Regions from separate parts of the Clostridium lamae genome, predicted to be linked through region 2. Evidence: a T-box and tRNA genes for the amino acid it is inferred to sense, from the RefSeq annotation. Region 2 holds a T-box; the other holds one or more tRNA genes.
The links. The T-box of region 2 lies ahead of serS (serine--tRNA ligase). A T-box ahead of a tRNA ligase gene usually reads a tRNA of that ligase, here a tRNA-Ser.

Region 1: it encodes a tRNA-Ser, which carries the amino acid that the T-box ahead of serS (serine--tRNA ligase) is inferred to sense. The anticodon was not compared.

Annotation. Positions count from the first base shown of each region.
Region 1 covers NZ_JASCQJ010000002.1:151,162-154,502, reverse strand. The annotation lists gene QK892_RS01830 (nucleoside deaminase) at 1-406, shown strand, start outside; gene lgt (prolipoprotein diacylglyceryl transferase) at 426-1,199, shown strand; tRNA gene QK892_RS01820 (tRNA-Ser) at 1,475-1,564, shown strand; RNA gene ffs (signal recognition particle sRNA large type) at 1,568-1,829, shown strand; gene QK892_RS01810 (dihydrofolate reductase) at 1,981-2,475, opposite strand; gene QK892_RS01805 (thymidylate synthase) at 2,475-3,266, opposite strand.
Region 2 covers NZ_JASCQJ010000027.1:39,852-43,192, forward strand. The annotation lists tRNA gene QK892_RS12725 (tRNA-Ser) at 158-248, opposite strand; tRNA gene QK892_RS12730 (tRNA-Ser) at 272-362, opposite strand; tRNA gene QK892_RS12735 (tRNA-Ser) at 498-588, opposite strand; gene serS (serine--tRNA ligase) at 719-1,996, opposite strand; T-box leader at 2,061-2,258, opposite strand; gene QK892_RS12745 (DUF1667 domain-containing protein) at 2,308-2,562, opposite strand; gene QK892_RS12750 (FAD-dependent oxidoreductase) at 2,555-3,341, opposite strand, start outside.

The sequences.
Region 1 (3,341 bases), on a different contig from region 2:
AAAAGCTTTTTCTAAGGGAGAAGTCCCTGTTGGTGTAGTAATAGTTAAGAATGGAGAAATAATAGCGCAGAAACATAATTTAAAAGAAGTAATGAAGCTTAGTACCGCCCATGCTGAAATTCTAGCCATAGATGAGGCTAGTAAAAAACTAAATAATTGGAGATTATCAGGTTGTCATATGTATGTTACATTAGAGCCTTGCCCAATGTGTGCTTCAGCTATTGCACAAAGTAGAATATCTAAGTTGTATATTGGTACATTCAATAAAGATATGGGAGCCTGTGGCTCGACTATAAATTTATTAGATTATGATATATTTAATTGGCAAGTTGATGTAAAATGGTGTTATAATCAAAAATGTAGTAATTTACTTACTTCATTTTTTGAAAATAAGAGAAAAAAATAAATTAAGAGGAGGTAGTGAGATGAATCCAGTAGCTTTTGAGCTTTTTGGTTTAGAGATTAGATGGTATGGGTTAATAATATCCATGGGAGTCTTAGCTGCTATGTTATTAATATACATATTAGCTAAGAAGAAAAATCTTAGTTACGATATAGTAATAGATGCATTTTTAATTACATTTCCTATATCAATTATAGGAGCGAGATTATATTATGTAGCTTTTGAATATCAAAACTATCATTCTTTTATGGATGTAATAAATATAAGGAATGGTGGAATGGCTATACATGGTGGTGTTATAGCAGCTTTATTATCAGGATATGTTTTTGCTAAATATAGAAAAATTAACTTCTTGAAATATGTAGATATAATAATGCCAGGTGTGATTTTGGCACAAGCTATAGGGCGTTGGGGAAATTTTATGAATCAAGAGGCGCATGGAGGTCCTGTTTCTCAAGAATTTATCAGTAAATTTCCAGAGTTTATACAAAAGGGGATGTTGATAAATGGAACTTATTATCAACCAACTTTTTTATATGAATCAATTTGGAATTTATTGGTTTGCGCAATATTAGTTTACATAGTTCTTAAGAAAAGAGAAGGAAAAGACGGAGTTGTGCTTGGTGGATATATGATCTTATATTCAATAGGTAGATTCTTTATTGAAGGATTGAGAACAGATAGCTTAATGGTTATGGGACTAAGAACAGCGCAGATTGTAAGCTTACTTGGAATAGTTTTAGGGGCAGTATTAATTGTATCTGTGAGTAAAAGGAAAAAGTCATACTACAATTAATATAAGCTGTAATTACTAATTATTTCCTGTTATTAATAACTGAATTTTGGTTAAAATAAAATAATGAGGTGATTATATATCACCTCATTATTTTATTAATTAATCATATAAAAAATATATTAAAATTCATTTTAGAAGTGCTACCAGGTTTTAATTGTTGCAATATTTATTTGTATATGATAATATATAGCAGTAGTTCAAATTAAGTAACTATAAGTAAATTTAAAAAATTATGTTATTAATTCATTTAATAAATAATTTATTTAATTTAATATGGAGAGATGTCCGAGTGGTCGAAGGAGCACGCCTGGAAAGCGTGTATAGGGGAAACTCTATCAGGGGTTCAAATCCCCTTCTCTCCGCCATGGCCGTGCTAGATGGGGAGTTAGCGGTGCCCTGTAACCTGCAATCCGCTATAGCAGGATTGAATTCCTAGCCTAGGCTTTAATTTGTAGAGCCTGCCTATGCAAGTGGTGTTGATGGCAAGGTCCCATACGACGTAAGTGCATGAACCTCGTCAGGTCCGGAAGGAAGCAGCGATAAGTGATTACTGCGTGTGATATGGATAAATCTTGTCAGAGCTAACTACATAGTAACGTCTATAGATTACTGTCGAAGCTAGGTGCACGGTTTAATTTTAGGCCTTTCTTGAAAGAAGGGTTTTTTTAATGTAAATATAAAATTTATAAAATAATTATTTATAGGTTACTCTTCAATAGGATTAACATACAATAGGACAAAGAAAGCGAGGGAATTCCTTTAAGGAACGCCCTCGTTTTCTTTATAATTTTCTTACTAAGTCAATGAAATCAAAGCTTAAGTTATCAGCTTCATTTATAAAAATTTCAGATTGATACTCAATAGACCAATCTTTAAAATTGATTTCAGGGAATTTAGTATCTCCATTAAAATCCTTATAAACTCTAGTTAAATAAAGTTTTTTAGTTTTAGGTAAAAGAGTTTTGTATATTTCTCCTCCACCGATTATAAAGACTTCATCAGTAGAGTTTTCAAATCTATCTATAATAGAGTTGATATCGTTAGCTATTTCAACATCAGCTGAATCAACTTTATAATTTTGATCCCTTGTAATAATAATATGATGTCTATTAGGTAAAACTTTTGGTAAAGATTCAAAAGTTTTTCTTCCCATAATTATAGTATGACCAGATGTAATTTCCTTAAATCTCTTTAAGTCATTAGATATATGCCATAAAAGCTTATTATCACCACCGATTACATCATTGCTTGCTTTAGCTACTATAATTGATAACATTATACACTTACCTCCATTTTAATAGGATCATGGTGTTTATAATCTATAAGTTTTACATCATCTACAGTGAAATCGTAAAAGTTTTTAATTTCAGGGTTTATCCAAAGTTTTGGAGCTTCAAAATCTTCATTTTCTCTAGTAAGTTGAAGCTTCATTCCTTCAATTTGATTTTCATAAATATGAGCATTGTTAATAACATGTGTAAATAATCCAGGTTTAAGATTAGTTACCTGAGCTATTAAATGAACAAGCACCGCATATTGACTGGTATTAAATGGAACTCCTAATGGCATGTCTCCGCTACGCTGGATTAACATACAATTTAGGTATCCATCAGTTACATCCCATAAGGTTTGATAACAGCAAGGTTGTAAAGTCATCTCCGGTAAATCTTCAATATTCCACATAGACATAATCATTCTTCTGTCTTGAGGATTAGTTTTTAAAGTTTCAATAAGCTTATCAACTTGATTAAATTTTGCAATTTGGTATCCATAAGCTTTACCAATAGTATTGTTTTCATCTACCCACTCATCCCAAATATGGACATTTTGCTCTTGAAGTTTTGTAACATCATTTGATTGATCTCTATATATCCATAGCATTTCCTTTATGGCTGTTTTAAATGCCACTTTTTTAGTTGTTAGAATAGGAAATTCATTTTGTAAGTTAAACTGCATGATTTGATGTGGCAGCTTATATGTAGGCATTCCAGTTCTATTATTATCATAATATCCATTATCTAAGATATCCTTAACTATAGATAAGTACTTTTTATCATATAAACTCAAATATATCCCTCCTTATTTTAAACTAAGATTATTGTACTATAAAAGTAATAATCTAAAAATAGAAAAAGTTAAAAT
Region 2 (3,341 bases):
ACAATAATTCAAGTTCATATTTACTTCAAAATACATAAATAATTTGAATTTTTTATTTTTTTCCTTAATGTTTATACAATCATGAATTTATTTTTAATTTAAATTTAAAATTTTATTTTATAATGCAAAAAAAGCACCTAACAACTGTTAGATGCTTTGGCGGAGAAACCGGGATTTGAACCCGGGCGCCAGTTGCCCGACCTACGCCCTTAGCAGGGGCGCCTCTTCAGCCACTTGAGTATTTCTCCATGTGCCTTCTAAAAAGGTTATATGGCGGAGAGAGTGGGATTTGAACCCACGGTACCCGCAAAGGTACGCCGGTTTTCAAGACCGGTGCCTTAAGCCAGCTCGACCATCTCTCCATATTTTCGTCTCGCGACAAATATTATTATAGCAACCACTATATATATTGTCAATTATTATTTTTAATTTTTTTAATAAATTTTTATTATGTTATATTTAAATTAAAAAGCACCTAAAAACTTAGATGCTTTCTTTGGCGGAGAGAGTGGGATTTGAACCCACGGTACCCGCAAAGGTACGCCGGTTTTCAAGACCGGTGCCTTAAGCCAGCTCGACCATCTCTCCATATTTCGTCTCGCAACAAAAATTATTATATCAACATTAAAATATTATGTCAATATATTTATAAATATTTTTTATCTTTATAATAATAAAGACCAAACCTAACAATATAGGCTTAGTCTTTAAATTTAAATTATTTAATTACTTTCATATTTCCCATATATGGCTGAAGTGCAGTTGGTATATTTACTGAACCATCTTCATTTAAGTTATTTTCTAAAAATGCTATTAACATTCTTGGTGGTGCCACAACTGTATTATTTAATGTATGAGCAAAATATTTTCCCTCTTTAGAATTCACACGAATTTTTAAACGACGAGCTTGTGCATCACCTAAATTTGAGCAACTTCCTACTTCAAAATACTTCTTTTGTCTTGGTGACCAAGCTTCAACGTCTACAGACTTAACTTTAAGATCTGCTAAATCCCCAGAACAACATTCTAAAGTTCTAACTGGTATATCTAAAGAACGGAATAAATCTACAGTATTTACCCATAATTTTTCATACCAATCCATGCTTTCTTCTGGTTTGCATACAACTATCATTTCTTGTTTTTCAAATTGATGAATTCTATATACTCCTCTTTCTTCTATTCCATGAGCTCCCTTTTCTTTTCTAAAACAAGGAGAATAACTTGTTAAAGTATGTGGTAATGACTCTTCTGGTAATATAGTATCGATGTATTTACCTATCATTGAATGTTCACTTGTTCCAATTAGATATAGATCTTCACCTTCGATTTTATACATCATAGCATCCATTTCAGCAAAGCTCATAACACCTGTCACAACTTCACTACGAATCATATATGGAGGAATACAATAAGTAAATCCACGATCTATCATAAAATCTCTAGCATATGAAATTATTGCTGAATGAATTCTTGCAATATTTCCCATTAAATAATAAAATCCACTTCCTGCTACTTTTCTAGCACTATCTAAATCTAATCCGCTTAATTTTTCCATTATATCTGTATGATATGGAACCTCAAAATCTGGAACTCTTGGTTCCCCGAAACGTTCAACTTCTACATTTTCACTATCATCTTTACCTATTGGAACACTTGGATCAATTATATTTGGTAGAGTCATCATTATTGTTTTAACTCTTTCATCTAACTCAGATTCTTGAGTTTCTAGAGCAGATAAAAGTTCTGAATTTTGAGTTACCTTTTTTTTCATTTCCTCTGCTTCTTCTCTTTTTCCTTGAGCCATTAAAGATCCTATTTGTTTTGAAAATTTATTTCTATCAGCTCTTAAAGCCTCAGCTTGTTGTTTAGCTTCTCTAAGCTTTTTATCTAGTTCTATTACTTCATCTACTAGTGGAAGCTTGCTATCCTGGAACTTATTTTTTATATTTGTTTTAACTATCTCTGGATTTTCCCTTACAAATTTTAAATCTAACATTATGTATACCTCCTAATAATTTATATTTATTTATTTCTGCAAATAAAAAAGGAACCCTTCCCCTAAAAGGGACGAAAGATTCCGCGTTGCCACCCTAATTAATAGCAAAAATGCTATTCTCTTAAAAAAATTAACGGTTTTTCCCGTACTGCTCATCACAGTCCCTCCAAGGTGGATTCATACCATATTACTATCGATTTACAGCACCCATCGACTCTCTTAAAGTAAATATTGATATTACTAGCCTTTTCAGCAGTTTATATATATTTATTCTTAATATATTATAAAAAAATATTTATGTCAATATATTATTAATCGTCAGATAAATCCCTCGTACATATGATATCTATACCAGTATTAAGTATATTTCTACATATTTTATCTCCTACTTTAACTGGAGTACTTACATATATTCTGCCTAGCACCTTAGATAGTTCTACCCAAATATTTATGTCTACTTCTTCACTAGATCTAACTGGAACCACTTTATATTTATTGCTACCCTTAACTCTGACTATTGATGTAAATATCCCCTTATTATTATCTTGCTCACTTGATTTATACATCGTCAAACTCCTTTATTCTACTTGAAATTATCTTAGAATCCTTAGAATCATCTACTATATCTGTTACATTCTTATCTAATTCCCTAGCAAGTATATTTACTATCTTTCCTAAACAATAGGATCCATGACAATTTCCAAATCCTGAACCTGTTCTTCTTTTTACACCTTCTACAGTTCTAGCTCCTAGTGGTCTTCTTATCGAATCTACTATTTCTCCTTCAGAGATATTGTTGCAAACGCAAATAATTTTCCCATACCTTTTATCAAGAGAAATTATTTCATTTGCATCTTTCTTGCTTAATTCTCTAAATTTATATACTTCTCTTCTTTTATCTATAAAATTCTTTTTTAAAGTACAATTTAAATTGTTAGCAATAGTATCACAAAGCATTTTTGCTATAGCTGGTGCTATTGTTATCTTTCCATAGTGAGTTCCCGTCACTCTAATATATCCTTTATCAATTTCACTTTCATCTATTAGCATTGAGTCCTTATTATAACTTTCTCTGAAAAGATTATTTATATTATTGTTATTTAGATCTTGTAATAAATTATTGGCATAAAGCAAATTATCACTTAAACTAGTTTTTTCAGTACTCTTTATACCTATTAATGATCCTGTAGTAGTCGTAGGAGTGCTTAGAACAAATGTATTCTTATCGAAAGTTTCTATAACTATTTTATTAAGTTTATTTTTGTAGTTATCATCTACTAATAAATAACTCATATTTTTAAATTTGCCTTCTGTAACTTCTGAATCCTTATCTTCAACCTTTCCA